3 regions of the Bacillus sp. BSL6 genome follow, and region 2 is predicted to be linked to each of the others. Evidence: riboswitches for the same ligand, from Rfam matches in the RefSeq annotation. Region 2 holds a riboswitch; each other region holds the start of a gene.
The links. A riboswitch is a leader RNA that binds a small molecule or an ion and turns the genes downstream of it on or off. The one in region 2 is predicted to bind S-adenosylmethionine.
Positions count from the first base shown of each region.

Region 1: another riboswitch for S-adenosylmethionine. It lies ahead of RCJ96_RS24895 (MetQ/NlpA family ABC transporter substrate-binding protein); the one in region 2 lies ahead of RCJ96_RS21810 (methionine ABC transporter ATP-binding protein).
Region 3: another riboswitch for S-adenosylmethionine. It lies ahead of mtnK (S-methyl-5-thioribose kinase); the one in region 2 lies ahead of RCJ96_RS21810 (methionine ABC transporter ATP-binding protein).

Region 1 is NZ_JAVGCW010000011.1:68,583-81,269, reverse strand. It holds gene RCJ96_RS24925 (sigma factor regulator N-terminal domain-containing protein) at 1-745, opposite strand, end outside; gene RCJ96_RS24920 (RNA polymerase sigma factor) at 745-1,236, opposite strand; gene RCJ96_RS24915 (DUF5068 domain-containing protein) at 1,377-2,678, opposite strand; gene RCJ96_RS24910 (SDR family oxidoreductase) at 3,118-3,894, shown strand; gene RCJ96_RS24905 (methionine ABC transporter permease) at 3,932-4,600, opposite strand; gene RCJ96_RS24900 (methionine ABC transporter ATP-binding protein) at 4,575-5,615, opposite strand; gene RCJ96_RS24895 (MetQ/NlpA family ABC transporter substrate-binding protein) at 5,628-6,440, opposite strand; SAM riboswitch class I at 6,527-6,641, opposite strand; gene RCJ96_RS24890 (NAD(P)-dependent alcohol dehydrogenase) at 6,723-7,631, opposite strand; gene RCJ96_RS24885 (DUF6612 family protein) at 7,778-8,542, shown strand; gene RCJ96_RS24880 (FAD-binding oxidoreductase) at 8,654-10,090, shown strand; gene RCJ96_RS24875 (MFS transporter) at 10,087-10,620, shown strand; gene RCJ96_RS24870 (DUF3981 domain-containing protein) at 10,699-12,420, shown strand; gene RCJ96_RS24865 (multidrug effflux MFS transporter) at 12,586-12,687, shown strand, end outside.
Region 2 is NZ_JAVGCW010000007.1:178,133-190,819, reverse strand. It holds gene RCJ96_RS21830 (TSUP family transporter) at 1-452, shown strand, start outside; gene pruA (L-glutamate gamma-semialdehyde dehydrogenase) at 606-2,153, shown strand; gene RCJ96_RS21820 (hypothetical protein) at 2,339-2,488, shown strand; gene RCJ96_RS21815 (cysteine hydrolase family protein) at 2,720-3,283, opposite strand; SAM riboswitch class I at 3,526-3,630, shown strand; gene RCJ96_RS21810 (methionine ABC transporter ATP-binding protein) at 3,754-4,773, shown strand; gene RCJ96_RS21805 (methionine ABC transporter permease) at 4,763-5,428, shown strand; gene RCJ96_RS21800 (MetQ/NlpA family ABC transporter substrate-binding protein) at 5,451-6,293, shown strand; gene RCJ96_RS21795 (HXXEE domain-containing protein) at 6,469-6,951, opposite strand; gene RCJ96_RS21790 (DUF3926 domain-containing protein) at 7,015-7,206, opposite strand; gene RCJ96_RS21785 (ArsA family ATPase) at 7,199-8,380, opposite strand; gene RCJ96_RS21780 (MarR family winged helix-turn-helix transcriptional regulator) at 8,457-8,939, opposite strand; gene RCJ96_RS21775 (YiaA/YiaB family inner membrane protein) at 9,171-9,407, shown strand; gene gatC (Asp-tRNA(Asn)/Glu-tRNA(Gln) amidotransferase subunit GatC) at 9,549-9,839, shown strand; gene gatA (Asp-tRNA(Asn)/Glu-tRNA(Gln) amidotransferase subunit GatA) at 9,855-11,312, shown strand; gene gatB (Asp-tRNA(Asn)/Glu-tRNA(Gln) amidotransferase subunit GatB) at 11,327-12,687, shown strand, end outside.
Region 3 is NZ_JAVGCW010000001.1:771,821-779,197, forward strand. It holds gene RCJ96_RS04345 (pyridoxal phosphate-dependent aminotransferase) at 1-749, opposite strand, end outside; gene RCJ96_RS04350 (carbon-nitrogen family hydrolase) at 764-1,627, shown strand; SAM riboswitch class I at 1,700-1,841, shown strand; gene mtnK (S-methyl-5-thioribose kinase) at 1,932-3,113, shown strand; gene mtnA (S-methyl-5-thioribose-1-phosphate isomerase) at 3,110-4,165, shown strand; gene RCJ96_RS04365 (YvrJ family protein) at 4,241-4,402, shown strand; gene RCJ96_RS04370 (3-hydroxybutyrate dehydrogenase) at 4,433-5,209, opposite strand; gene RCJ96_RS04375 (PadR family transcriptional regulator) at 5,405-5,737, shown strand; gene RCJ96_RS04380 (DUF1129 domain-containing protein) at 5,737-6,501, shown strand; gene RCJ96_RS04385 (DUF1129 domain-containing protein) at 6,518-7,279, shown strand; partial or broken gene RCJ96_RS04390 (DNA-binding protein) at 7,335-7,377, shown strand, end outside.

The DNA.
Region 1 (12,687 bases), on a different contig from region 2:
GGATATCTTCGTCATATCCATCGTCATCGTATTGTTTAAGGGAGTCAAAGAACCTTTTGTACGCTTCTTCAGGCTCTTTTTCTGGATCAAATCCGTAAACTTGCATACCGGCAGGACCTTTGCTTTCGTCTTTAATAGGTGAGACCATATATAGCCATACGATATTTAAGTTGTCTGGTATTTTTGTTTGAATTTCTTTTAATGTATAAGGTTGATTGAAAGAGATAGCAACTTCCGCTACATAGTTTTCCATTGTTGAAACGGCACTTAATTCATTTTTGACTCCATTATGATATTCTTTGATAGCCGGATTATAAAATGTAGCAACTTTATTTTTCGTTTGTTTATCATAATTATAAGCCTCTTTACTAGAGCTAGACCAATAAGATCCTGGTATTAACTCGTTGTAATCGATATTAGAGCGAAACCAATCGTAAGAGCTTGTCAGTGTATTCCATCGTACTACGTAACCGTTAATGTTTTTAGAGCGATTAGATACGATATTGCCGCCAAACATAGAAGAATTACTCGTTACTTGAGAATCAATTTGCACATTCGGTTCTGCAATTGCGTTATGTAAAAAGAGATGTTCGTGCAGCTTCGTAGAACTTTTCGCTGCGAAGTAATTGCCAACCTTGTACATTATAGGAATCAGCATGACTACAACGATAATAGAAGTAATAATGATTTTAAGTAACTGTTTCCTTTTAGCTTTTTTTAATGCATCTTTTAAAGAAGTATCCATTAAGTTTTTCCTCCTACTGTAGAATGAATTGTTTTACGTGCACGATGTAATTTTTGTTTAACACTGTTCACTTGAATATCTAGTATTAAGGCGATTTCTTCATATGAAAAATCATAATAATATTTTAAAAAGAAGGCTTCTTTATATTCTAGTTTTATATCTTTTAATAGATAGAAAATCTCATCTTTATTTAAAACAGCATCTAATTCTCGGTCTGTATATTGTAGTTTTGAATAAATCTCTTCAGTTAAATAGATGTTTTGCTGCTCTTTTTTTCTCTTCAAGTCAATGTATTCGTTTAATGCAACCCTAAAAAACCATGGACGTATGTTATTCTCTGTTAGGTCATCTAGCAACGTATATACTTTATAGAAAGTATTTTGGATGATGTCTTCTGCGTCTTCTTTTATAGCCCCTTTCGCTAGTAATAGTTTGAACACTTCCTCCCCTAAATTGATAAGATAGGAGGTCAATATATTTTCTTTTCCCATCATTTTTCCCCCCTATACTTATACAACGGATAGGTAATCATAAATGTATACACTTAAATGAAAGTTTTGTTCTTGATACAAATAGAAAAGGCATATAACAATCATATGTTATATGCCTTTTCTATTATATATTTAGTAATTTATTTAGGTAATGTAAACTTAGCTTTTTTACCTTGTGAAATATCTTTAGCTTCTTTATTTCTCATAGGTCCTAACTCAATCTCAAAGCTTTTATCTTTCCAAATCTTCTCATACTGCTCTTGATCTAAAATAAATACTTGCAGTAACTCTCCAGATGTTCCCGTTTTGACTGAAGCGTTATAGTCGTAATTTAGTAGCATACCTTCATTAATCGTATATTGTGTACCATCATTTACTCTCAATGTAGAGCTTATAGGAGATAGTGAAACGTCTTGAGTATCTTTGTTATCAAGCTTGAATTTCACCGTTAATAGAACAATACCGTTTTTGAAATTTGCAAAGCGCGGTGCTTCGACGGAATTTGGTGTGAATTGAGTAAATTGGTATCCATCTAATGTAACATGAACAGCGCCTAATTCTTGGCTGTTATTAATACTTGATTTCTCTTTTAACATTTTTTTATCGCCCATGTTATTAGCTGTAGCTTTATCTTGGTAGAAAGCTTTATCTGTTGCAACCTTTTCAGCACCTTGTTTGTTTAAACTTAATGAAAAGCTTCCGGGACTGCCGATTGGAGCATCGAATTTTCCTTTATTAGCTTGTGCAGTTGGGACTGTGACTGAGACTGTTGAGAGACTTGAAATTTTTGCTAGATCATCTTTTCCAAATGGATACGCGATATAACCAGAAATAGTTTCTCCTGCTTTTACTAAGTAATCATTCGTTGGAGCAAGCTTAGTTGGCAGTTGATCTTCTTTTGGAATTAAATCTTTATAGTTACTATATACTTTCTGCGCACCAGTAAACGATATGTCCAATGCTGGCATATAATAAATATCTTTAGCTGAACTATTTTTTACGCTATAGTTCACAAGAATGACTCCGCCCTCTGTTTGACGGTTAAATGGAATGTTAAAGTCCGTATGGAATCCATTTAATTCAACTAATGTATAACTGTTCATCGATACTGAAATATCTTCAGATTTATAGACTTGTGGTTCCTTATTTTCAAAAAGAACTTTTGTTTTTCCGCCTGTTTCTTTTTCCATGTAGGAAATAAGTTTAGAATAATCGCTGGAGCTAGTAGCGGTATTTTCCGTCTTTTTATCTTCAGTTTTCTTGTCTTCGGATTTTTTTTCTTCAGGTTTATTTTCTTTTGTTGTATCCGTTTTTTCTGTTTTGTTTTCTTTGGCTGCATTTTCTTTTTGTTCTTTATTTGTCGTATCGCTTTGACCACAGCCGGTTATTACAAAAGCTGCTACGATTACTGCAGAAAATAAAGAAAGTAATTTTTTTGACATGTTTCTTCCCCCTATTTGTTTAAAACTAAACTCTCACATTAGCCCCACGTTTTATTATAAGAAGGCTAGTCAATATTTACCAGTGTTTTTTCTGATTATTTCCATTATTTAAATATTGTAATATAATAAATTTGATGGAAGTTTGGAATGGAATATTGGTTTTTATTTTTTTATCATTTGAAATATTACACCATATTGTTATGATAGAAATAGAGGTATATGGAAAGGAGACAAGGACTCAATATGTGGATGAACTTGTAATGATTAGAAATTAGATAGATGAATTTTTCTCTCATAAGTGAGGGGTTATTTGGCTATCTGTAAATCATGCAAGGACTGCATATTTGGCTTGTGCGTCCCCTTTGTAAGGATAGATACTTATGTGGGGAAATTCATATCTCTTATATAAAATATGCGTCCTTTAAAATTGGAGGAGTATATGATGAATCAATTAAAAGATAAAGTAGCAGTTGTTACAGGTGTAAGTCGTTTAGATGGTATAGGCGCAGCAATTTGTAAAGAATTAGCTGAGGCTGGATACAATATATTTTTTACGTATTGGACAGAGTATGATAAAGAGATGCCTTGGGGCGTTGATCAAAGTGAACAAATACAATTACAAGAAGAGTTACTAAAAAACGGTGTGAAAGTATCGAGTATGGAGTTAGATTTAACTCAGAATGATGCACCGAAAGAGCTTATAAATAAAGTTACTGAACAACTAGGCTACCCTCATATATTAATTAATAATGCAGCGTATTCTACGAATAATGATTTCTCTAATTTGACTGCTGAAGAATTAGATAAGCACTACATGGTCAATATTCGTGCGACTACATTATTAAGTAGTCAATTTGCCCGAGGATTTGATAAGAAATCTGGTGGTAGAATTGTGAATATGACTTCGGGGCAATTTCAAGGGCCTATGGTTGGAGAACTGGCGTATGCAACAACGAAGGGGGCTATTGATGCTCTAACTAGTACGTTGTCAGCAGAAGTAGCTCATTTAGGAATAACAGTGAATGCAATTAACCCAGGTCCAACTGATACAGGCTGGATGACTGAAGAGATAAAGCAAGGATTAAAACCAATGTTTCCTTTTGGCAGAATTGGTGAGCCAAAGGATGCAGCAAGACTCATTAAGTTTTTAGTAAGTGAAGAAGCAGAGTGGATTACGGGACAAGTTATTCATTCAGAAGGTGGATTTAAAAGATAAGAAGAAGGTATCTCATCCTGGTGAGATACCTTCTTTTTTAATCTTTCTTCAACCTTCGTGCAATACCATTCCCTAAAGACTGTAATCCTTGAACGAGGATAATTAAAATAAAGACAGTTGCATACATTACTTCAGGTTCATAGCGTAAATGTCCGAAGCGATATGCTAAGTCCCCTAGTCCACCAGCACCTACAAGGCCAGCCATTGCTGTTGCGCCGATTAAGCCAATCGTTGCAATTGTTAATCCAAGTACAAGGGAGGGACGAGCTTCTTTCACCATAACGTGCCAAATAATTTTTATAGTAGAAACGCCCATCGCTTGATAGGCTTCAATCACACCACGATCTACTTCTAATAATGCGGTCTCCATCAATCTTGCGATATAGGGAGCAGTGAAGACGACAAGCGGTACGATAACACCTTGCACACCAATGGATGTTCCCATTAGAAATTTTGTAAAAGGTAGAATGAAGAATAATAGAATGATAAATGGAAGAGAGCGAATGATATTAATAATTGTATTAAGAATTGGATAAATGATTTTGTTTTCTCGCTGTCCACCAGGTCTCGTTAAAACAAGTGTGACACCAAGTGGCAGTGCAATAAGGATCGAGATGAGTAATGAAATAGATGTCATTTGAAAAGTTTGTATGGTCGCCTCCCATATAACTTTACCCCATTCATCCAAAAAGGACTTGTTTTCCATGGCCTGTTCTACCTCCTTCTACGATGATTCCCTGTTCTTGTAAAAATGATAAAGCACGGTTGATTTCATTTTGTTCCCCTTGCATATGAATGATAAGTTTCCCGTATGCTTCATGTTTTAATTGAGTAATATTACCGGATAAAATATTCGGATATACTTGGAATCGTTTTGTAGCGACAGCTAATGCTGGTTCTCCTGAAGAATTTCCTATAAAAGAAAGAGTTACAATTTCACCAGTAGTTTGAAGTTCTTTTTGTACATCTTCTGGAATTTTTGCTGCAAATGCACTATTTACAAATTTCTTCGTTGTTACATGTTGTGGGTTTGTAAAAATATCTTTCACAGTCCCGCTTTCAACTACTGTTCCATGTTCCATAACAGCAACTCGGTCGCATATACGCTGGATGACATTCATTTCATGTGTAATTAATAAAATTGTAATCCCGATTTCCTCATTAATCTTTAATAATAGGTCAAGAATAGAATCAGTTGTTTCTGGATCTAAAGCGCTCGTTGCTTCATCACTTAATAACACTTCCGGTTCATGTGATAGTGCACGCGCGATGGCTACACGTTGTTTCTGGCCACCAGAAAGTTCACTTGGATAGGCGTCTTTTCGATTAAAGAGATCGACAATACGTAAATACTTTTCTACCCTTTTTTCAATTTCTACTTTTGGAATGCCAGCAAGGCGTAAAGGTAGTGCGATATTTTCATAGACGGTAACGGTTTTAAGTAAATTGAACCCTTGAAAAATCATCCCGATTTTTTGTCTCGCTTTTGCTAGTTCTTTTGTAGACAGTGTTGTTAAATCTTGCTCGTTTACAATAATATTTCCTGTTGTTGGTTTTTCTAATAAATTTACACAGCGAATTAATGTACTTTTGCCAGCGCCACTATATCCAATGATTCCAAATACTTCGCCCTTTTTTACTTGGAGGGAAGTAGACTTAAGAGCTTCCACATTCCCCTTTTTTGTTGTAAATACTTTGGATACATTTTTTAATTCAATCATTATCGTCAGCTCCTACCAAGACGGTAAAACAGAACCATCAAATTTTTTCTCGATAAATTCTTTTACTTCTTTAGATTGATAAGCTTTCTTTAATTTATTTACAACAGCATCATCTTTATTTTCAGTACGAACAACGACCCAGTTTACATATGGTGAATCTTTTCCTTCACGGAAGATAGAATCTTTCGCAGGGCTTAATTTTGCACCTAATGCAAAGTTTGTATTAATGGCAGCTGCTTTTACTTCACTTAGTTGTGTTGGTAATTGAGATGCCTCTAATTCAACGATCTTTAAATTTTTTGGATTTTCAATTACATCTTTTGCAGTCGCTTTTTCTGTCGCTTTTGGATCAACTTTTAAAACACCTGCTTTTTCAAATAGTTTTAAAGCTCGAAGTTCATTCGTTGGATCATTCGGTACAGCAATTGCATCGCCCTCTTTTAATTCTTTTACATCCTTTAAGCTTTTTGAATATACGCCCATAGGGAATGTTACTGTTGAAAATACTTCAGTTAATTTCATATTACGTTCAGCTTTAAATACGTCTAAATATGATTTCGTTTGATAGCTATTTACATCAAGGCTTTTTTCATCGAGGGATACGTTCGGTGCTACATAATCATTAAATACTTTTATATCAATTTCGAGACCGTCTTTCGCTGCTACTTCTTTTACCTTTTCAAAAATTTGTTCATGTGGCCCTCCTGTTACACCGACAGTAATCTTTTTCTCATCTAACGCTTTTACTTCTTTATCTGAACTCCCGCTACATGCGCTTAATAATAATACAGCCCCACTTACAATGCTTAATAATACTTTCTTCATCTATAATTCCCCCTTAAATATACGTTCCAAAATAAAAAGCACCTCTCAAAAATAAGAGAGGTGCCGAATAGACAAAATAGATTCCTCTCTTATCTTCCAAAACGAGAACTCGTTTTGCAGGAATTAGCACCTTAGCTTATACGTTATAAGCTCGGTTGCCGGGCATCATCGGGCCAGTCCCTCCGCCACTCTTGATAAGAGTATGTGTATGTAGTTTTTTTAATATGGTACTAATAGTAAATCTTACAAAAAGAATTGTCAACGTTATTTTCTGAATATATTTTATTTTAAGGTAATCGAAACGTTCCCCTTTTTATGCCCTTTTTCTACATATATATGAGCTTCAGCAATTTCTTCTAATCGGTAAGTTCTATCAATAACAGGCTTTAAATTTTCTGTTTCAGTTAGTTTTTTTAGTAGAAACATATCTTCTTTACTTACCTTTGCCATCATTCCATTAACAGATACATATATTCCATTAGGTGTTAATACTTGTTTACAAAGGGATTTTTTATATTTTCCAACTGCATCAAATATAACATCATAGTATTCCCCCTGCTTAGTAAAATCTTCTTTCGTATAATCGATTACTTTGTCAGCCCCTAAAGATTGCACGAGTTCAAAATTTGAATGACTACAAACAGCTGTAACGGTTGCGCCGAAATATTTAGCAAGTTGTACGGCAGCTGTTCCTACTGATCCAGATGCGCCATATATGAGTACTTGTTGCCCCCTTTTTATACGGGCCTTTCTTAGGAAGTGTAGTGCCGAAGTTGCGCCAAAGGGAATAACTGCTGCTTCCTCATACGTTACATTGGTAGGTTTTAATGCTACTAATCCACTTTCATGTACACATGTATATTCTGCATAACCACCGACATTAAGCTCTGTTAATGCAAAAATTTGATCTCCTTTTTTAAATTGAGTTACATCTGTTCCTATTTCTTCGATTTCGCCGGATAACTCTACACCGAGTATAGGCTTTCTCGGTTTTCTAAAACCTAATATGATTCGCATAGGAATCCAAAATAAGAGAGGGCTATTAAACCCACGTATTCTACAATCTCCAGTCGTTACACTCGTTGCGTGGATCTTGACTAATACTTCGTTCTTTTTAGGTATAGGTTTCTCTATATTTTGAAGCTGAAGAACGTTAGGTGGTCCATACTGTGTGCAAATGATCGCCTTCATAATGACCTCCTGAAATGAGTTGTCGTTATTTACATCATATTTAAACTCTTCATTAAACATGTCGCTATATAGCGAATATAGATTGAAATTTATATAGATTTCATAGGAAAAGAGATGATATTATTTTGGGAAAGGGGGGCGGAATTATGAAAAAAATTATTTTTATTTCAAGTTTAGTGCTTGCAATCAGTCTAGGGGTAGGATGTAGTAATGAGAAAACAGCAAAGACGGATGAGCCGAAAAAAGAATCCGTTCAAAAAGAAAAGGAATTAACGGCGAAAGATGTTTTCAAGAAAACGAATGAAGCTTTTAAAAATGAAGAACATGTAACGATGACATATGGTGTAGGGGTAAAAGCTGAGGGAACAGAGATGGATATATTAAAGGCTAAGATGCAATTAGAGCCAAAGACAAAGAATTCTCGTTCTGAAATGAATATTTCCGGTACAGATGTTGTAGTGTATACTGTGGATGGTAAAGTTGCTGGTGAGGTAAAAAACCCTAATACAGGAGAAGTTATAACCGTACCAGAGGAGCAATTAAACGCTGGTGGAATGAAAGCGACTCAAGATATTATAGATAAATTAGAAGTACCGGAAGTAGTTTTAGATAAAATGAAGCTGGAGAAAAGCGGAGATAAATATAAACTGAAATTTACATTAAAAGGGCAAGAAACAGAAAGTATGTTAACTAGCATGGATGAAACGCAGAAGAAAATGTTACAAGCACAAAACGCGAAGATAGAAGAAGTGGATGCAGAATATATCATTACAAAAGATTTTAAATATGAATCAGCAAAGATAGACATGATTATGAGTAGTAATGGCAAGGATAAAGCACACATTATTACGAACGCAAAATATACGTCGTATGAAAAGTTTGACCCAATACAATTGCCAGCAGCAAAGTAACAGTTTTGATAAGGAGGGACCTAAAATAAGGTCCCTCTTTTTTGTATTCTTTCTTCATAGGAAAATAGGTACAATATAAAGAGGAAAAGATGTAGAAGAGGAGAGTGTCATTTGAAAAAAGGAAAGATAGCGGTGGTCATTGTAGCATATACAGTGTTGCTTGCAACGTCTGTACATACATATAAAAAACAACTCGATCATCCTATTATGAGTGATGTAGGTAAATTGCTTCCGACAAAAATAAAACGTGTTGAAAGTGCTACTGATGAGCAATCGTTAATAAAATTAGTGCAAGATGCAAATGTTTCTGGAGAGAAGATTTCTATTGCTGGTATGCAACATAGCCAAGGCGGACAGACGTATTATCCACATGGTACGATGCTTGATATGAAAGGGTATAATAAAATATTAGAATTTGATCCAGAGAAGAAGCGCATTACAGTTCAAAGTGGTGTCACGTGGAATGATATTCAGAAGAAAATAAATCCATATGGTCTTGCTGTTCAGGTGATGCAATCGCAAAATATTTTTACGGTTGGTGGTTCATTAAGTGTAAATGTACATGGTCGTGATATTCGTCATGAGGCATTGATTGATACAGTCGAATCATTTCGATTACTAATGGCAGATGGCACTGTACGTAATGTAAGTAGAGAAGAGAATGCGGATTTATTTCCTTACGTCATTGGCGGTTATGGGTTATTTGGTGTCATTTTAGATGTGACTTTAAAGTTAACAAATGATGAATTATATGAAACGCATACGAAAATGCTAGATTATAAAGAATACACGTCTTATTTCAAAGAAAAAGTGAAAAAAGATGCTAATGTTCGTATGCACTTAGCTCGTATTTCTGTTGCTCCAAATTCATTCTTAAGAGAAATGTATGTGACAGATTATACATTGGCACAAAATCAAAATATGAGGGAAGAGTATAGTGAACTAAAAGAAGAAACTATTATAGCAGCGCCGAAATTTTTACTTGGATTATCACGCTATAGTGATTGGGGAAAGAATACGTTTTGGGATATACAAAGAAGTTATTTCGAACGTACAGATGGAAAGTATGAGACGCGAAATAATGTTATGAGGTCAGATAGTGCCTTTATGGAATATGAAAATCCGAATAGGACAGAGGTGTTACAAGAATATTTTGTGCCTATAGATTCTTTTACGGAATACATAGATGATTTACGTAACGTATTAAATGAAGAAGAGTTTAATTTGCTTAATATTACGATTCGTTACGTGGAAAAGAATGAAAATGCAGTTTTATCCTATGCGAAAGATGATATGTTTGCACTGGTTCTTTTAATTAATCAAGGGCGTTCTGAAAATGAGATAAAGAAAACAGAGGATGTTATTCAGAAGATGATTGATGTTACGTTAAAGCATAACGGTAGTTATTATTTACCGTATTATTCTTATCCAACGAAAGAGCAGTTAAAGAGAGCATATCCTCGTATAGAAGAGTTTCTTCAGAAGAAAAAAGAAGCGGATCTAAAAGAGAGATTTGTGAATTTATTTTATAGGGAGTATACGAAATGACATATAGAAGATTTGTAGCTTCACAAAGCATCATTATGATGGCTGGAAGTATGGTATTTCCTTTTTACATTCTATTGCTTCGGAATGTTGGAAATAGCTTCTCACAGTTTGGCTGGGCATATGGCTTATTTGCCTTAACTTCAGCTCTAGTATATCCGTTAGTTGGAAGAATCTCTGATAGAGTAGGTGATAGAAAGTTACTAATTATATACGCCTGGTCTATGGCAATATTAATGCTTTGTTTTCCTATTGCAACAGAAGTATGGCATGTATACATTCTTCAAATTTTAATGGGTATTTTAGGGGCTGTGCAGCGTAATACGGAGAAGACTTCGTTAGCACGAAAAGTTGTACAAGAAAATGCTGGTTATGAGATTGGAAAATATCATGTGTGGACATCGATTGGAGGAGCAGTAGCAATTATTGCAACAGGATATTTAGTAGATTTCTTTACGATCGGCACGATTTTTTATATTGCATCTATCTTATATGTAGTGAGCGGAGTTGTACTAAGTAGTAAAAAAATATAACAATTCCCATTTTTACCTGAATAACCTTTATTTGTTATACTAAAGGGGAAGACAAAAGAAAAGGGGACATTGCCTTTGATGAAATTTTTAATTTTAGCTATTCTCACTTTGTTTTTGATTCCATGGACAAGAAGAAGCGGTAGTAAACTTCGAGCAGTGGATAAGAAAGGGGATGAGAAGGTTGTAAAGGGTAAGAAATCATCTATTTTAGTTATTCCATTTTTATTTTGGATAGGTATTGCAATCTATGAATATTTTTGGCTAATTGATGATCGAGCAGATTCAATTCTTACTCATTATTCTGTTGCAGTAGCGATTTTAATTGGGCTTGTTTTATTTTCCCAAGATCAAATAGGTAAATTAGAAGGCACGTTAAAAGGACTTCTAATGTTTGTTTTACTTGCAAGTTACGGCTACTTTGGTTATTTGCACGATATAGTAATCTCGCAAAAGAAATATGATTCTGTTGTAAAGGTAGAGAAAGATATTTCAGAGCCATTTACTGAAAATGATCAGCCATTTACAGTGCCGCCAAAGACAGCGGAGAATAAGATGAAAAAAGTATTTGGGGATATTCCGAAAGTAGCTTATTTTGAGCTAGGAGAATTAACGCCACAAATGGTAAATGGCGAGGCTTTATATGTAGCACCGATTGAAGTTTCAGGATTTTTTAAAGCACGTAAAGCTGAGACAATTCCAGGGTACGTCACGATGTCAGGTACGAATCCTGATGCAGAAGCAAAGCTGCACCTTGGTTATAAAATGAAATACGTGCCAAGCATGTTTTTCGGAAATCATTTAGAGCGTGTGGTAAGGAAAGCAGAACCAAATTTAATCTTTAAAGGGAAACCTAAATTCGAAGTGGATGATAAAGGGAAACCGTATTATACAATGACGTACGGTGAATTTATTTCGGGAAGATCCGGATTCGAAGTAGAGGGCGTTGTAGTAGTAGACGCACAAACAGGTGAAGTGAAAAGATACGATAAAGGAAAGGCACCTAAATTTGTTGATGGTGTATTAAATCACGAGACCGCATCTACATTAAATACGTATTTCGGTAAGTACATTCACGGATTTTGGAATACAAAATTCTCGCAAACGGACATGAAGATTCCGACTGAGTGGGGAACGAAAGAAGGAGTTACACCAATCTTCGGTAAGGATGGAACGTTATATTACTTTACTGATTTCACCTCTCCGAAAGAGGGAGTAGATTCTGCACTAGGTTATTCACTTATCGATGCGCGTACAGGTAAGTTGTATTACTATAACGGAAAAGAAGTAAAGGGAATTATGGATGGTTCGGCTGCTTCGGAAGTCGTGGATAATTCCTTTAAGAGAGAGAAATGGCATGGAACGATGCCGGTTATTTATAACGTGTACGGTAAACCTTCTTGGATTGTACCTGTTATTGATGATGGAGGGTTAGTGCGTGCCCATACGGTTATCTATGCTTCTAATGCGAAAATATTTGCAACAGGTTCGACGCAAAAAGAAGCGCTTGAGAATTATAAAAATGCGCTGAGTGGAAGCGGAGATTCATTTAGACCGACTTCAAATGGAAAAGAGGCGCAAAAAGAAGGCGTTGTACAACGTGTATATAAAGAAAAATCAGGTGAAAATACAATTGTTTATGTACTGTTGGAGAACGAACAAAAAGTGTTTATGATACCTGCGAAAAAGTTCCCATATGCTATGTTTACAGAAGTGGGAGATCCAATTCAAATCACATATTTAGATACAGGAGAGGCGATGTCTTCCGTATCTAAATTTACAAATAGTAATTTGAACAAGTAAAGCGATAGAGATTCTATCGCTTTTTTTACAAAATTAAACAGGAAAATACGCTATACTTGACGTATGTGTATGTTGTAACTATAATTGTTACGATTTAGTATGTATAGGAAAGGGTGAACGGAAAAAGTGAATGAAGTTAATCAGGAAATATATAAGCCTGTAAAGATGAACAGGTTATGGATGATTCTTGTATTAGGAACACTTACGGCGATTGGGCCATTATCTATTGATATGTATTTGCCTTCATTACCGAAATTAACGGATGAC
Region 2 (12,687 bases):
TGCTTGTAATGTTGGTGTTTATTGCTATTTATATTATTGCGAAAAAGGATTGGGGAAGTGTATCTACCTATAAGAAGATGACGAAAAGAAAAACATTAATATTTTTCTTTGTTATTTTAATGATAGGGTTTTACGATGGATTTTTTGGGCCAGGAACAGGATCCTTTTTAATTTTTGCATTTTTATTAATTGGTTTGGATTTTATTCAAGCGGCAGCATCTGGAAAACTTTTGAATTTTGTTAGTAATATCGTATCGTTAATCACTTTTTTATTTTTAGACGTAATTCATTTTGAATACGGTATTATTATGGGGTTATCGATGATTTTTGGCGCTTATTTTGGATCGAAGTTTGCAGTTCAAAAAGGTGTTGGATATGTAAGAACTTTATTTTTGTTAGTGACTATTTTATTGATTAGCAAAAACGTTTTGGAATATACTCATATTTTGTAGAGTTATACATTTGTATAACTCTGTTTTTTTATTATATTTTAAAAATTAATTAATTTTTAAAATATAAGTCTAGGAATATTTGAATAAATCTAAATTATCGTGTAGAATAATGTTGTAAAATGTAAACGTTTTTCTAAGGGGAGGCTAAAAATAATGGTAGTAGCATACAAACATGAGCCATTTACAGATTTTTCAGTAGAGGCTAACAAATTAGCGTTTGAAGAAGGTTTAAAGAAAGTAGAATCTTATCTTGGACAAGACTATCCATTAATTATTGGGGGAGAAAAAATCACTACAGAAGACAAAATTGTTTCTGTAAACCCTGCAAATAAAGAGGAACTTGTTGGTCGCGTTTCAAAAGCAAGCCGTGAGTTAGCTGAAAAAGCAATGCAAGTAGCGGATGAAACATTCCAAACTTGGAGAAAGTCAAAACCAGAAATGCGTGCAGACATTTTATTCCGTGCTGCAGCGATCGTTCGTCGTAGAAAACATGAATTCTCTGCTATTCTTGTAAAAGAAGCAGGTAAACCATGGAATGAGGCAGATGCTGATACAGCAGAAGCAATCGACTTTATGGAATATTATGGTCGTCAAATGTTGAAATTAAAAGACGGAATTCCAGTAGAAAGCCGTCCAATTGAATATAATCGTTTCTCTTACATTCCATTAGGAGTAGGTGTTATCATTTCTCCTTGGAATTTCCCATTCGCAATTATGGCAGGTATGACAACAGCTGCTTTAGTTTCTGGTAACACAGTATTACTAAAACCAGCTAGTACAACTCCTGTAGTAGCAGCGAAATTCATGGAAGTATTAGAAGAAGCTGGCTTACCAGCTGGCGTAGTAAACTTCGTACCAGGTAATGGTTCTGAAGTTGGTGACTACTTAGTAGATCACCCTCGTACACGTTTCATTAGCTTCACTGGATCTCGTGATGTAGGTATCCGTATTTATGAGCGCGCAGCGAAAGTAAACCCAGGCCAAATTTGGTTAAAACGCGTTATCGCTGAAATGGGCGGTAAAGATACAATCGTTGTTGATAAAGAAGCAGATCTTGAATTAGCAGCTAAATCTATCGTTGCATCAGCATTCGGATTCTCAGGACAAAAATGTTCTGCATGTTCTCGTGCAGTAATCCACGAAGATGTATACGATCACGTATTAAATCGTGCTGTTGAATTAACGAAAGAATTAAAAGTTGCTAACCCAGCTGTATTAGGTACAAACATGGGTCCTGTTAATGACCAAGCTGCATTCGATAAAGTAATGAGCTATGTTGCAATTGGTAAAGAAGAAGGTAGAATTTTAGCAGGTGGCGAAGGAGACGATTCTAAAGGCTGGTTCATCCAACCAACAATCGTTGCTGACGTTGCAGAAGATGCTCGCCTAATGAAAGAAGAAATCTTCGGACCAGTAGTAGCATTCTGTAAAGCAAAAGACTTTGACCATGCACTTGCAATTGCAAACAATACAGAATACGGTTTAACAGGAGCAGTTATCTCTAACAACCGTGATCATATTGAAAAAGCACGTGAAGACTTCCACGTAGGTAACTTATACTTCAACCGTGGATGTACTGGTGCAATCGTAGGATACCAACCATTCGGTGGCTTTAACATGTCTGGTACAGACTCTAAAGCTGGTGGTCCTGACTACTTAGCGCTTCACATGCAAGCAAAAACTACTTCTGAAACTTTATAAGAAATAGTAGAAGAGATCTTCGCAGTCTGCGAAGATCTCTTTTTTTGAAAAATTTTTTATATGTGGATTAACATAGTAATCAGTAGAAAAACTAATAAAGTAATAAGGTTTACTTCAGCAAAATGAGGTATATTTATATTTGCTGAATAGATTCTCTTTAAAGACAAGAAAAGTAGGTGAACAAAGTGGGAAAATATCAATTGGATTACAAAGGTCAGGTAGCTGTCGCGAAGTTTCATGAAAAACAGACGCCTGTCAAATTTGATAAAAAGCAGCAAATTGAAAAATTGCGTGCGGAGTATTTGAAAAAGAAACAAAAACAAACAGATAAATAATAGGAGAAATTAGTTAATTTGCATTAAAAAACACTTACCATATATTACTATTTGGTAAGTGGAACTAGCTAAAACCTATTCATATCGGGATAAACATGTAAATAGAAATAAAACAATGAGAAAAGTTGACTTATTAGTCACATTTTTTTGTATTCATTTTAAGGATTTCCTGTATAATACAATTTGAAAGAAAATCTATGGTTTGACAAGAAACACTCTTTTCGGTTTTGCTCACTGAAGAGAGTGTTTTTTTGTAGCTAAAAACTCCTCTGTACTCATTACATTTGCATATACGCCATTTAAACTAGCTAAAATTGTATTATGAATATAAACAGCTGGTATCGTAGCATTCTTAAAAGAAAGATCTTTTGTCGCACAAGCATCATGTATAACAGTACATTGCAAGCCGAAATCAAAGGCAGCCCTTACGGTAGCATCAATACACATATGAGTCATCATCCCGCATATGACGAGGTGCTCAATCTTTAAACGTTGTAATTGCTCTAGAAGATCGGTTTCGCGAAAACTATTTGGATAATGTTTGAGTATAACGGTTTCTTCTTTAAGTGGGCGTACGCTTTCATGAATATGTACACCTTCTGTATTGGGTAGGAAAAAAGTAGCGTCCTCTTTTATTGCTACATGTTGGATATGAAAAATGGGTTCGTTTTTCTTTCTAAAGAGCTGTAGTAGCTGACTAGCATATGCGCTTGCTTCTGCTGGATTACGCAATTCCATCTTTCCATGTGGAAAATAATCATTTTGAATATCAACGAGTAAAAGAGCTGTTTTCATATATTTATCTTCCTCCGATTTCATATTCAAATAATGGTATTCAATTAGTAGAGAAGATTATCCTTTTAAAAAATATGCAAGAGGAGAAGTTTACATAACTTTAAAGGTTACTATTTTCTATTAAAATTTTCATCTGAAAATTTTAATAAAGAAATAATTAATATTTTTCTAAAAAATGTATTGACTCTTATTATTCTGAGTTCTATAATGAGAATTAATTAAACGACAATTAAATCGATACATTCTTATCCAGAGAGGTGGAGGGACTGGCCCTACGATACCTCAGCAACGGGTTTTTTAATACCGTGCTAACTCCAGCAAGCCTATAAGGGCTTGGAAGATGAGAAGATGTGAACGAGTACATATAAGTGCTCTCCTTCTTATCTTTATGTTTGATAAGAAGGAGAGCACTTTTTATTTTACCTCGAGAGCTCTACTTCAAGTTTTTACAGCATATAGGAGGGGAAAAAATGATTTCTTTTAATAATGTAAGTAAAGTATATGAATCAGGTGGGCAATCTGTTCATGCGGTGGAGGATGTAACGTTATCAGTTGAGAAAGGCGAAATTTTTGGCATTATTGGTTTTAGTGGCGCTGGAAAGAGTACATTATTACGCCTAGTAAACATGTTAGAGAGACCAACGGCAGGAACGATTTCAATAGATGATAAAGAGATTACATCATTATCGACGAAAGAATTACGGAAGCTAAGACAAAGAATCGGGATGATTTTTCAAAGCTTTAATTTATTTAATTCAAGAACAGTGTTTGGGAATATTGCTTATCCATTAAGGTTAGCAAAAGTACCAAAGAATGAGATAAAAGAAAGAGTAAATGAATTGCTGAAGTTTGTAGGGTTAGAAGATAAGGCAAACAATTACCCAGAGCAGCTATCAGGCGGACAAAAGCAGCGTGTAGGTATTGCTAGAGCACTTGCAACATCACCAGATATTCTTATATGTGATGAGGCAACATCAGCTTTAGATCCAGAAACAACGACAGAAATTCTAAACTTATTAAAGAAAGTAAATCGAGAATACAATTTAACAATTCTTCTTATTACACATGAAATGCATGTCGTGAAAGAAATTTGTCACCGTGTAGCTGTAATGGAAAAAGGAAAAGTTATTGAAGAAGGAAAACTGTTTGATGTTTTCACACAACCGAAAACAAAGACGACTCAAAACTTTGTACGTTCTGTTATTAATGATCATTTACCGGAAAGTGTTTTAGCGAAAATTCAAAATGGTGGTCAGATTTATCGCCTAACATTTACTGGTGAGGAAACAGGACAGCCGGTACTATCATATATCGCAAAAAACTATAATGTGGATGTAAATGTACTGTACGGAAATATTATTGAACTTCAAAATGTGCTATTTGGAAATCTTCTTGTAGAATTGCAAGGTGAACAGAGGGAAATTCAAAAAGCATTACAACATCTAAGACTGCAAGTGCAGCTGAAGGAGGTAGAAGCTCATGCGAGTTGATTGGAGTATATTTTGGCCGCGCATACTAGATGCGACGGGGGATACCCTCTTAATGGTAATTGTAACCCTTATATTCGCTACAATTCTTGGTATACCTCTAGGTTTACTTTTATATGTAACGAGAAAAGGAAACTTTTTAGAAAATAAATGGGTCTTTTCTATTCTTAATATCATTATTAATACAATTCGTCCGATTCCATTCATTATCTTCTTAGTAGCTTTAAGCCCGTTAACAAGAAGTGTTATCGGAACGACAATTGGAACAGCAGCAGCAATTTTTCCAATGACGTTAGTTGCATCAATTGGTATCGCTAGAATGGTTGAAACAAATCTTGTTTCTGTTCCGAAAGGGGTAATTGAAGCAGCGCAAGCGATGGGTGCTTCACCAATTAGAATTGTTTTTGAAATCCTTGTACCAGAAGCGTTAGCACCATTAATTTTAGGTGTTACATTTATGACAGTTGGTTTAATTGAATTTTCTGCAGTTGCTGGGCTTGTCGGTGGTGGCGGTCTTGGTGATTTAGCAATGACATATGGTTATCAACGTTTTGATACATCAGTTATGTTCGTAACGGTCGTTTTACTTATAATTCTCGTACAATTAGCTCAAAACTTAGGAAACTACTTTGCGAAAGTCTTTTTACGCAGATCATAAAAAGGAAGAGGGGGAAAAGAGAATGAAGAAGATTTTAGCATTTGCATTATCAGCAATTGTAGGAATTTCGGCGTTAAGTGGCTGCTCGGATGCAGGAATAAAAGAGAAAACAGTTCGCATTGGTGTAACTGGAACGGATGGAAACGCTTGGGAAATTGTAAAGGAAAAAGCTGAAAAAGAAGGAATTAAAGTTAAACTGGTTGAGTTCTCTGATTACACAACGCCAAATAAAGCGTTAGCTGATGGAGATATTGAATTAAATTCATTCCAGCATATTGCATTCTTAGAGCAATTTAAAAAGGAGCATAAGCTAGATATTACAGCTGTTGGTACAACGCAAATTGCACCAATGGGTTTATACTCTGAAAAACATAAGAAAGCAAATGAAATTCCAGATGGTTCAGAAATTGCGATTCCAAATGATCCAACGAACCAAGCACGTGCATTAAAACTTCTTGATGCAGCTGGGTTATTAAAGCTTAAAAAAGACTTTGGTCTATTTGGAGATCCAAGTGGCATTGCTGAAAATCCGAAGAAGTTAAAAATTACACCGGTTATCGCACAGCAAACACCTCGTGTATTAAAAGATGTAGCAGCTTCAGTTATTAATAACGGTGTTGCTGGTCAAGCTGGATTAGATCCAGCGAAGGATCCAATTTTCTTAGAAGATCCAAAGAATGAAAATGCGAAGCCATATATTAATATTTTCGCAGCTCGTACGAAAGATAAAGATGATCCAACACTGAAAAAAGTAATTGAACTATATCATTCAAAAGAAGTGATAGATGCAATTAAGAAAGAAACAAATGATGGTTCCATTTCAGTAAATCTTTCACTTGATGAGCTTGAAAAAATCGTAAAATAATGATTGGGTTTAATGGACTAACAGAAGGAACCCCTCCGCTGTTAGTTCGTTCAACATATAATCTACTTAACAAACAAAACAAACCCTAATTCTGTACCTTCCAATTCTGTATAATATAGAATCCAATGTTTGTTAAGTAGAGTAATAGACCGGGAGTTTTCCTGGTCTTTTTTTATTACTGAAAGCGGCTAGCGAGTAGTAAGGTAATCCAAATGATAATGGGATAAGAAAATAAGCTGAACACGAGTGTAATTACGAATTGCTTTTTATGAATTAAGTGTTTTTGGGATGAAAAAAAGAAAATAGAAAAGATAACAATGAAAACTGCGGATATTACGCCAGGATTATAGGAACGATAAATAAAAAACAAAATAATATGTTGAACAGAGTTGAAGAAGATAGCCCCTTGTATAAAAATAATCCAGTATATAGAAGACAAGAAATTCAGTTGATATAGAAAGACGATAACTAAGACAAAGAGAGTTAATACAGAAATCGCAATGAAAAAGTGTTGGCTAGTTATAAAAGTAATCGAAAATTGATTAGCAAGATATTGTGGCATTTCGAAAGATTCTTCAAGGTTATGAATGAAAAATAAAAAGGGAATTAGCCAGATTGTAAGAGGAGTAAAGTGTCTTACAGAAAATGTTTTTATCAATTTACATCAGCTCCAATAAAGGGGTAGAAAGCCTATAGGAAAAGGCCTTCTACAAGGATATAATTATTCAATTACAATACTTTTTAAATTGCTATTATGTTGTGGTTGTTCGGTAGCATAAGAAGATAGTTCCTCTTGTAAAATATTTAGTATTTGCTTAGCTGATTGCTGGATTGGAGCAGGTAACTCTTCTAATATATGCATACCAACTTTTATTTTTGTACGGATTACCTTCCTTAGTAGTTCTTCATGCATGCACGACACCTCCAAACCGAATGTTTAGTACGTCCTCTTCAAACTTAGCTCCTTGAATAGAAAGGTGCGTTAATGTTTTTGGTAATGTGATGTTCCGTTTAACAGAACCTGCGCGAATGATAAGCTCATCACCTTTTTGATTTAATGTGAGCTCACTTTTATTTGAGAAGGGAATGGACAGAACGAAAATATATTCATCGCCATCTTTTTTTACATATTGTGTGCGGCCGTTAAATTTTACTTCAGTAGGACAATAATCTTTTTTAAATAAAGCATCTCCTACACGTTCTAACATAGGTAAACCAATAACTTCTTGTTCAAACATTGGAGCTTCGTAAATAGGAAGTGGATCAAAACTATCTTGAATTAATGTTTTATATTTCTTTTGGGTATCTTTCCATGCTTGAAAATAAGGATCGGTGACAGTGTTAGGAATGACACGATTGATCATAATGGCATCTACGTTATAATCGTATAGATTTAAATACGTAAAGCTGCGCTGTGCTTCTTTAATGACCATTTTTTCGGGATTTACAACGATGCGGATACTCGTTACGTCTCGGTTTGATAAAATATCTCTCATTTCTCCGAGCTGTTCAAGTGTATTTGTTAATTCGTCCATAATATCATCGGTTGGAAGGGGGACACCAAGAAGTGGTTGAGCTACAGGGCGAACAACTTTTAAAACTTTTCTTTTAATAGGAAAGAGTTTTTCCATCCACCAGCCGAGCATATCTGGAAAGCTGAGCATTGCTAATGTTTCTCCTGTTGGAGCACAATCAATGATAATAACGTCATATGTGTTTTGTTTATAATAATCGAGCACGCGAAGTAAGCTAATTAAATCTTCCATACCAGGAAACATCGTTAACTCTTCTGTTGTAATATCATCGGCTGCTTTGGAAGTGAAGAGTAGTGTAATATATTTCTGTAATTTTCCCCAGCCTTTTTCCATCTCATAAATCGTATTAATTTCTTGTGCCCACAAATTTTTACGAACTTCTAATGGCTCAGAAGATAGCTTTATACCAAATGAATCTCCTAAACTATGAGCAGGATCTGTGCTCATTACTAAAGTTTTTAATCCTTGTTTCGCACTTTGAATTGCTGTTGCCGCTGAAATGCTAGTTTTTCCTACGCCGCCTTTACCTGTATACAAAATAATTCTCATCATTCATATCCCCCTTGTTTCGAGTATCGAATATTACGAGTGGCGAAATAAACGATTGAATAAAAACCCAGCTAGGGTTTTATTCAATCGGAATGTTTTTCATTTTAGGTGTTGAAACCTTTTCTTCTGTTTTTTGTTGTGACGTAGCAATGTGATTCATAATCTTTTGGAAGATTTGTAGTAAAAATGCTTTTTCTTCTTCCGATAATGCTTCTGTTACTAAGCTAAAGTAATGGGCTGCATTTTGTTTTACTTCTTGAACGAGCAATACGCCGTTTTCTGTTAAACGAATTAATACAATGCGTCGGTCGTTTTCGTCACGGTATCTTTCAATATATCCCTTTTTTACAAGACGATTTACAACACCTGTCGTTGTACTCATCGGTATATCAAGAAGGTCAGCGATTTTTGTCATTGTAATATCTGTATTTCGCTCCATCCAAAGTAAACAAAATACTTCAGTTTTAGAAAGTGTTAAATCTAAGCTTACCCATTCTTCAGGATAGAAAAGTTTCTTGGCGTTATCTAGCAGTAAGTCTAAAAAATGTTCGTATTGCAACAATTAATTCCACTCCCGTATATTTCGAGGTTCGTAATATTTATTTTTATTTTATGTAGAATAGAAATAATTGTCAATGATTTTAATTGTTTTTTCAGATTAGGCAGAAAACTTTCTTTAAAATAGTATTCTTTTATGATAGATTTATAAATATAAAACTAGAATTTACATAAAAATCCATCATGGTAAATATAATTATCTATAATGGATGTACTGCTAACGAGGGGGAGAACGATGAGAAGACGTAATACGCAAGCGTTCACGTTTTTAGCATGGACTTCATTTGTTTGTGCGCTTTCAGGTATGCTAATTGGTATTTATACGCTAGATGAAACGCTTAGTGTAAAAGGATACTATTTAATTGGAACATTATTTTTAACGATGTCTTGTTTTGTATTACAAAAAACAATTCGTGATAATGAAGAAGATAACGAGAGATTTCCGAAAAATAAACCGTTAGATAAAGAGTAAATTGTAAAGAAAGGCATTTGCCTTTCTTTTTTTATGTAAAAATGGCGTAAGTACTCTGTGTTGACTTGCTTGAAGTACTGAAAATTTGGTATCATCAATAGTATTGTAGATTGAACGATATATTATGGAGGTGGCCTAGCCGTGTCAAGAATTTCCGTTGAGAATGTAAAGCACGTAGCACATTTAGCACGTCTTGCAATTACTGATCAAGAAGCAGAAAAATTTCAAAAACAACTAGATGCAATTGTTACATTTGCAGAACAGTTAAATGAATTAGATACAACAGATGTAAAACCAACAACTCATGTATTAACTATGAAAAATGTTATGCGTGAAGATGTACCAGAAAAAGGTTTACCAGTTGAAGAAGTATTAAAAAATGCACCGGATCACAAAGATAATCAAATCCGTGTTCCAGCAGTATTAGAATAGAGGAGGGGAATTTCGATGTCATTATTTGATCATTCAGTATCAGAGTTACATAAGAAATTAAACAACAAAGAAATTTCCGTTACGGATTTAGTAGAAGAATCTTACAAACGTATTGCGGATGTTGAAGATAACGTAAAAGCTTTTCTTACATTAGATGAAGAAAACGCACGCGCAAAAGCGAAAGAATTAGATGCAAAAATCGGCGCTGAAGATAATGGTTTATTATTCGGTATGCCAATTGGTGTAAAAGATAACATTGTAACTAACGGTCTTCGTACGACTTGTGCAAGCAAAATGTTAGCAAACTTCGATCCAATTTATGATGCGACAGTTGTGCAAAAACTAAAAGCTGCTGACACAATTACAATCGGTAAATTAAACATGGACGAGTTCGCAATGGGTTCTTCAAATGAAAACTCAGGTTTCTACGCTACGAAAAATCCATGGAACTTAGATTACGTTCCAGGCGGATCTAGTGGTGGTTCTGCAGCAGCTGTAGCAGCAGGAGAAGTATTATTCTCTCTAGGTTCTGATACAGGTGGTTCTATCCGTCAGCCAGCTGCATATTGCGGCGTTGTAGGTTTAAAACCAACTTACGGACGTGTATCTCGTTACGGATTAGTTGCATTCGCATCTTCACTGGACCAAATCGGACCGATTACACGTACAGTAGAAGATAATGCATACTTATTACAAGCTATTTCAGGTCTTGACCGTATGGATGCAACTTCTGCAAACGTTGAAGTAGGAAACTACTTAGCTGGTTTAACAGGCGACGTTAAAGGTTTACGTATTGCTGTACCGAAAGAATACTTAGGAGAAGGTGTTGGCGAAGAAGCTCGTGAGTCAGTACTAGCTGCTTTAAAAGTATTAGAAGGTATGGGCGCAACTTGGGAGGAAGTATCTCTTCCGCACTCTAAATACGCTCTAGCAACGTATTACTTATTATCTTCTTCTGAAGCATCAGCTAACCTTTCACGCTTTGATGGCGTACGTTATGGTGTTCGTTCTGATAATGTGAATAACTTAATGGATCTTTACAAAAACACACGTAGCGAAGGCTTCGGTGATGAAGTAAAACGTCGTATTATGCTTGGTACATTTGCTCTTAGCTCTGGTTACTATGATGCATATTACAAAAAAGCACAACAAGTACGTACATTAATTAAAAACGACTTTGAAAATGTATTTGCTAACTACGATGTTATTATTGGACCAACAACGCCAACTCCGGCATTTAAAGTGGGCGAAAAAGTTGATGATCCAATGACAATGTATGCAAATGACATTTTAACAATCCCAGTAAACTTAGCAGGCGTTCCAGCGATTTCTGTTCCATGTGGATTCGGTGCTAACAACATGCCACTTGGTTTACAAATTATTGGTAAACACTTCGATGAAGCGACAATTTACCGCGTTGCACATGCGTTTGAGCAAGCAACAGACCATCATACAAAAAAAGCAAGTCTGTAAGGAGGCGAGCATAGATGAATTTAGAAACAATTATTGGTTTAGAGGTTCACGTTGAGTTAAAAACGAATTCGAAAATTTTCTCTGCGAGTCCAACAGAATTCGGAGCGGAACCAAATACACAAACAAGTGTAATTGACTTAGGATACCCAGGGGTACTTCCTACTTTAAATAAAGAAGCAGTTAACTTTGCAATGAAAGCTGCAATGGCATTAAACTGTGAAATCGCAACGGAAACGAAGTTTGACCGTAAAAACTATTTCTATCCAGATAATCCGAAAGCTTACCAAATTTCTCAATTCGATAAGCCAATTGGTGAAAATGGTTGGATTGAAATTGAAGTAGACGGCAAAAAGAAACGTATCGGTATTACACGTCTTCATTTAGAAGAAGATGCTGGTAAATCAACGCATACAGCTGATGGTTCATTAGTAGATTACAACCGTCAAGGTATGCCTTTAATCGAGATCGTATCTGAGCCAGATATGCGTACGCCAGAAGAAGCATATGCATACTTAGAGAAGTTAAAATCAATTATTCAATATACAGGCGTATCTGATTGTAAGATGGAAGAAGGTTCCTTGCGTTGTGATGCGAACATTTCCCTTCGTCCAGTTGGACAAGAGAAGTTCGGTACAAAAGCGGAACTGAAAAACTTAAACTCTTTCACTTACGTACAAAAAGGTCTTGAGTTTGAGCAAGCTCGCCAAGAAAAAGAATTATTATCTGGTGGTATCATCCAACAAGAAACACGTCGTTATGATGAAGCAACGAAGAAAACAATCTTAATGCGTGTGAAAGAAGGATCTGATGATTACCGTTACTTCCCAGAGCCAGACTTAGTTGAACTTTACATCGACGATGAGTGGAAAGAAGCAGTTCGTGCTTCTATTCCAGAACTTCCAGATGCACGTAAAGCTCGCTACGTTGCAGAATTAGGCTTACCAGCTTATGATGCACACGTATTAACATTAACGAAAGAAATGTCTGATTTCTTTGAAGCAACTGTTGCAGACGGTGCTGATGCGAAATTAACATCAAACTGGTTAATGGGTGAAGTACTTGCATACCTAAACAAACAACAAAAAGAATTAAAAGACGTTGCATTAACGCCTGCTGGTTTATCTAAAATGGTTCAATTAATTGAAAAAGGTACAATTTCTTCTAAAATTGCGAAGAAAGTATTTAACGAATTAATTGAAAAAGGTGGAGACCCAGAAGAAATCGTTAAAGCGAAAGGCCTTGTTCAAATTTCTGACGAGGGTACACTTCGTAAAGTTGTAACAGAAATTCTTGATAATAATGAGCAATCTATCGAAGACTTTAAAAACGGTAAAGACCGTGCAATTGGCTTCTTAGTTGGTCAAATTATGAAAGC
Region 3 (7,377 bases), on a different contig from region 2:
ATGCGCCAGCCAGCCATATTGAAAGTTTTCGATAATGTGTAAATTTCGATTCCTGTATCTTTGGCACCATCTGCTTGTAAGAAACTAACAGGTTTTTGACCATCGAATCCAATCGCACCGTAAGCAAAATCATGAACGACTAATATATTATGTTTATTAGCAAAATGAATGGTTTCATCAAAGAAATCTTTTGATGCAGTAGCACCGGTCGGATTATTTGGATAGTTTAAAAACATTAATTTTGCACGCTCGGAAATAGAGTCATCGATTTTCGTATAATCTGGTAAAAAATTATTTTCTGCAATAAGCGGCATTGTTTCAAATTGTGCTTTCGCTAAAGCAACTCCTGATAAATAATCTGGATAGCCTGGATCGGGAACGAGAATCGTATCACCAGGGTTTGTAAAACAAACTGGTAATTCTACTAATCCAGCCTTTCCACCAAACAAAATAGCAACTTCAGTTTTTGGATTTACTACTACATCATATTCACGTTGATAGAATGTTGCCACGGCTTCTTTTAAACTTTCATGTCCGCGAAATGGCGGATATTTATGATGAATGGTCTTTTCTGCAGCATCTTGTAAAGCTTTTACGATATGCTGCGGTGTTGGTTGATCTGGATTACCTTGACCTAGATTAATAACATCGTGACCAGCTGCAACGACTTTATTAACTTTTGCAACAAGTGAAGCAAAAAATTGTGTTGGCAATGATGTTACTATCTCAGAAGGTTGAAATAATTTCATACTTTCCACCTCTTTTGAAAGTTGTTACAATTCTAGTGACAAATGATATAATCTTTCCAGTATTTTGTAAAGAAAAAAATGAGAATGGGGCTGAAAAAATGAAAGTCGCATGTATTCAAATGGATATTGTCTTTGGAGATGTAGAAAAAAATATTGAGAATGCTAAAAATAAAATAAGCGAAGCAATGAAGGAAAGACCAGATGTTATCGTCTTACCAGAACTATGGACAACAGGTTATGATTTAACGAGACTTTCTGAAATTGCAGATAGGGATGGATTGGAAACGAAAGAAAAGTTGATAGAATGGTCGAAACAATATGGTGTACATATTGTTGGTGGTTCTATAGCAAAGCAAACAGAACAAGGTGTTACAAATACAATGTATGTTGTAACGAATAAAGGAGAACTAGTTAATGAATATAGTAAAGTACATTTATTTCAGCTTATGGATGAACATAAATATTTAATCGCTGGAAATAGTACAGGTGAATTTAAGTTAGATGATGTAGAGTGTGCTGGCACAATTTGTTATGACATTCGTTTTCCAGAGTGGATGCGTGTTCATACTGCTAAAGGTGCAAAAGTTTTATTTGTTGTAGCTGAATGGCCATTAGTTCGTTTAGCACATTGGCGTTTGCTATTACAAGCAAGAGCGGTTGAAAATCAGTGTTATGTTGTTGCATGTAATAGGGCAGGAAAAGATCCAAATAATGAGTTTGCTGGTCATTCTTTAATTGTCGACCCTTGGGGCGAAGTTGTTGTAGAAGCGAATGAAAAAGAATCAATTTTATTTGGAGAGCTTACATTCGAGAAAATTGAAGAAGTACGTAAAGGAATTCCAGTTTTTGCAGATCGTCGTCCAGAATTATACAAATAAAATGTTGACAAGTGATTTTTATTCTTGGTATAGTCTTCAACATAAAGTTAAAAATTCTAAAAAATTATACAACTCTTATCAAGAGCAGGTGGAGGGATTTGGCCCGATGAAGCCCAGCAACCGACCGTAATACCATTGTGAAATGGGGCGTTTATGACGCCAAAAGGCACGGTGCTAATTCCAGCAGAAAGTAAAACTTTCTGGCAGATAAGAGGGGAGAAGATAAACTTCAAACCTCTTTCTTAGTGGAAAGAGGTTTTTCTACGTCAGAAAAACCTCTGAATGAAAAAAGGGGGAGAAGACGATGGGATATTATGCATTAACTGAAATAACAGCTATACAATATGCGAAAGAACACGGTTATTTTGAAAAGAAAGCAAATGTAGTTTGTCATGAAATTGGAGATGGAAATTTAAATTACGTGTTCAAATTAGATGATGGAGAGAAGTCAATTATAATAAAACAAGCACTACCATATGCGAAAGTAGTTGGTGAGAGCTGGCCGTTGTCTATAAAAAGAGCAACGATTGAAAGTAAAGCATTACAAATTTTCGCGAAGTATGTACCTGAATATGTGCCGGTAGTGTACAGTCATGATGAAGAGTTAGCAGTAACAGTTATAGAAGACTTATCAAGGCTAACCATTACAAGAACAGGATTAATAGATGGAGAGGAGTATCCACTTTTATCTCAACATATTGGTCGTTTTCTAGCACATGTTTTGTTTTATACTTCAGATTTCGGGTTAGAGTCAGAAGAAAAAAGGGTACTAGAAGGTACATTTGTAAATCCAGACCTTTGCAAAATAACAGAAGATTTAGTGTTTACAGATCCGTTTGGGCATTACGATACGAATGATTATGAGCCGGAGTTACAATTGGCTGTAGATGAACTATGGAGTGATAAAACTTTAAAACTAAAAGTAGCGCAATATAAATATAAATTTTTAACGAGAAAAGAGGCACTCATTCATGGAGATTTACATACTGGAAGTATTTTTTCATCACCTTCTGAAACGAAAGTGATTGACCCAGAATTTGCAACGTACGGTCCATTTGGATTTGACATCGGGCAATTTATTGCAAATCTATTATTAAATGCTCTATCTAGAGAAGAAGAACAGAGAGGTGTATTATTTTTTCATGTAGAGAAGACATGGAGTTATTTTGTAGAAACTTTTACGAAGTTATGGATTGGAGAAGGTGTAGAAGCATATACGAAAGAAAAGCAATGGCTACCAATTATTTTGCAAAACATTTTTACGGATGCCGTCGGGTTTGCAGGATGTGAGCTTATCCGTAGAACAATTGGCTTAGCACATGTAGCTGATTTAGATGAAATAACAAATAAAGAAACGAGAATTCAAGCTAAGAAACAAGCGTTATCCTTAGGGAAAGAACTAATAAAATATGAGTCTAAGAACGCCGATATTCAACTGTTCCGAACATTATTTCAACAGACAGTTTCTGGAGGGATAAAAGCATGAGTACAGTTGTTACGATTCCGAGGTCTGTCAGTTGGAAAGGTGATGCCATTGCAGTATTAAATCAAACAAAGTTGCCGCATAGCACAGAATACAAAACATTAACGACGATTGAAGAGGTATGGAAAAGTATTGTCATGCTAGAAGTAAGAGGAGCACCTGCAATTGGAATTGTAGCTGCATTTGGCTTGGCGCTTGCATCAAAAAAATATACTACTTTACATATTGAAGAATTTCAAAAGAAGTTTAATAGAGATTGTAATTATTTAGGGACGTCACGCCCGACAGCAGTCAATTTATTTTGGGCAATCGATCGTATGAGAGAATCTATTCAAGAAATTACTACAATAAAAGAAGCGCAAAAAATATTAGAAGAAGAAGCGCTTCGTATTCAGCAAGAAGATGAAGCGGTATGCCGGAGTATTGGAGAACATGCATTAACATGCTTTAAAGACGGTGATAACATTTTAACAATTTGTAACGCTGGCAGTATTGCAACTGCTAGATATGGTACTGCATTAGCACCGTTTTATATTGGGAAAGAAAAGGGTGTACGGTTACATGCGTATGCGTGTGAAACGAGACCGGTTTTACAAGGCGGACGTTTAACGACCTGGGAATTAAAACAGGCAGGTATTGATGTAACACTTATTACAGATAATACGGCAGCTCATGCTATTCAAACGAAAGAAATCAACGCAATTATTGTAGGAGCGGACCGAATTGTCGCAAATGGGGATACAGCAAATAAAATCGGAACGATGAATTTAGCTATATTAGCAAAGTATTTCGATATCCCGTTCTACGTTGCAGCTCCACTATCGACATTTGATATTACGAAACAAACAGGTGCAGAAATTGTTATTGAAGAAAGAGATGAAACAGAAGTTACGAAAATTTTTGGGAAACAGGTGGCACCAGTTGGAACTACTGTTTATAATCCTGCATTTGATGTAACACCAAATAAATTAATTACAGGTATTATTACTGAGAAAGGTATTATATGCGGAGATTATAAGCGAGAAATTGCATCATTGTTTGAAAAAACAAGCTAATACTTAATAGCTTGTTTTTTTTATGCCTAAATGTGTTCTTTTCTCTTATTTATATAATGAAAGGAGGAGAAAAAGATGGAAGAGTGGATCAAGATGATAGGTAATGTAGGGTTTCCTATTGTTGTAACATTATATTTACTTCATCGAATTGAAAGTAAATTAGATGGGGTAATTGTTGCAATAGAGAAGTTGCCAAGGCAATTACTAAAGTACGATGATCCTCGCGATAAAAAATAAAGTTTGCTCTTCGTGAGCAAACTTTATTTTTTATTGAGCGGTATAACCACCATCGATAACGACAGCTTGGCCAGTTATACCTTTAGCTTTTTCGCTCGCTAAAAACATCGCATAATCAGCAATCTCTTGTACTTGTAATAAGCGTTTTTGTGGGACAAGTGGATAAATGACATCCTCTAAAACATTTTCGAGTGGTACATTTCGTGTAGTGGCCAAGTCTTGTAATTGATTCCGTACGAGAGGGGTATCGACATAACCGGGACAAAGTGCATTAACAGTAATTCCGTGAGTAGCCCCTTCTAAAGCGGCAACTTTTGTTAATCCAATTACACCATGTTTTGCGCTATTATAAGCAGCTTTTCCAGCGAATCCAACGAGGCCATTAATGGAAGCTACATTAATAATTCGGCCATATTTTTGCTTTTTCATAATGGGAAAGGCATGCTTAATGGCGATAAAAGGAGCGATTTGCATAATTTTAATTAGTAGCTCGAATTTTTCGGTTGGAAAATCTTCAATTGGTGAAACGTGTTGCATTCCTGCGTTATTAATTAATATGTCTAATGAACCGAAATGATTAACAGTTTGGGAAATGGATGCTTCTATTTCTTCTTCGGATGTAACATCACATTTTAAGCCGATAGCTTGAAAGCCCTCTTTTTGTAGTTGTTCAGCAGCTTCTTTTGCACGCTCTTCAAGACGATCGGTAATAACAACTTTTGCACCTTCTTTTGCAAAAGCGTTTCCCATTTCATATCCAATACCACTTGCAGCACCTGTTAAAAAAACAACTCGATTTGTAACCATGATGAAAAACATCCCTTCATAATAAAGTTCTCATATTGCTCTATTTAGAGAGTGGATAAGAAAAATCCTGCAAAGGTTTGGAAAAATATTGCTAGCTATCTTGTTTTGCAAAATAGTCTTTGCTATACTATTTTGTAAAGCAAGATACTTACGCTTATCTATCTTGTAAAACAAGATAGTAGGAGGATTTGAATTATGTCGACAAGTCAAATGCTGAAAGGGATTTTAGAAGGATGCTTACTTGCTATTATTTCTGAAGGTGAAATATACGGTTATGAAATGAGTGAGAAGCTAGCAAAGTATGGCTTTACAATGGCGAGTGAGGGAAGTATTTATCCGTTATTAATACGAATGCAAAAGGAAGGATTCATAAAAAGTGTAATGAAGGAATCCCCATCTGGTCCAAAACGGAAGTATTACACGTTAACAGAAGATGGCGAAGATGCACTGGATGAATTTATGGATCGCTGGGAAGCGATGCAAAGTAGTGTGGAACGTCTACTTGAAGGAAAGGGGAGAAGAAGATAATGCTATCAAATGAAGCACGAAAGTTTTTATTAGATATGAGGTTGTTTTTGACTGCAAAGAGTGTGAAAGAAAGCGATATTGAAAGCTTTATTGAAGACGCAGAACTTCATTTAATAGAAGGTGAGAGTGATGGGAAAAGTGTAGAAGAAATTTTCGGAAGCTCACCGAAAGAATACGCAAATGAACTTGTAAAAGTGATGGAAAGAGATAGACAGGAAACGTGGAAGCAAATTGGTTTTACAGTAATGAATATCGTATCGTTTTGGATTATTGCTTCTATTCTAATAGTGAATAACGGACTATTACAGATGTCACTTATTCAGTGCGTTGGATATAGTTTGTCATTAATTTTAGTTGTGATAGGTCCTAATTTTCTACTTCGCAAAATGACTTTCGTAACAAGTTTTACAAAAATATGGTTTGCTATGTGGTCGTTAGTCATAATCGCACCAATGTTTCTAATAGGGGCTGTAACGATATTAGATGTGATTTATCCTACAAAAATGTTTATATTCACCCAAATGCAAAGTTATATATTAGCTGGTGGTATTTTCATCATTACAGTAGCAATAAATATATATTTTAATGGATGGTTTAAAAACTTATATTTAATCATCCCGCTTTCGATTATGTTACTGTTTAAAACATTTACATCAGAAGACCTTGTTCCAATGTTATTTCAAATTATATGTTTATACGGAAGTTTATTTATTTTAATTTTCCTTGAAATTATGATGAAGACGAATAGAAGAGAAACGGTTTAATAAGGGAGGGATGATCATGAAGATTTCTAAAGAAGGAGAAAAGTTTTTAATCGATACGAAAGTGTATTTAATAACAAAAGGAATGAAAGAAGAAGATGTGGATGCCTTTCTAGAAGATGCAGAGTTTCATTTAATTGAAGGTGAGAAAGAGGGAAAGACGGTAAGTGATATATTTGGTAATTCGCCAAAAGAGTATGCGGAAGAATTAGCGAAAGAGATGGAGAAGGATAAAGGCGGGAGTATAAAAAGTATCTTAGGAATGATAATTGGTATTGGCGGGTATTGGTTACTTACAAATATTTTATTTGGAAATCCGAATCAACAATTTACGTTAACAAATGTACAGTTAATTGGTTATCCTATTGTTTTAATTATTACGATTATTGGAACGATTGTTGCGTTTAGAATGTCTTCTTTTAAAAGTAAATTAGTAGAGTTTGGAATTATTTATGTAATAGTGATGATACCTATTTTATTATTAGTGTTATTAATGTTTATGAATAAATGGTATGGGACGCCAATTTTACAATTGTCGACAATGCAGACATATATATTAGCAGTAACTATATTTTTATTACTTCTTATTGGTGAAGTATATGTTCTTGGTTGGATGGGTGTTGCGGTACTTATTGTTCCTCTTGCGATTATGTTCTTATTTAAAGACTTAGAAGAAAGAAATGTATTTTGGGGAATTGCAAAGATCTTACTTATGTATGGAAGTATATATGGATTAATGAGATGGTCTTTAAAAATTGAAGAGAGAAAAAGTGTAAATTAGTTGAATTCTAATTTTTATTAAGAGGAGAACTAATATGCAAAGTATATTTTAAGGTATATTGTCTATTGTATTTTTAGGTTTAGCGATTTTCAGGTTAT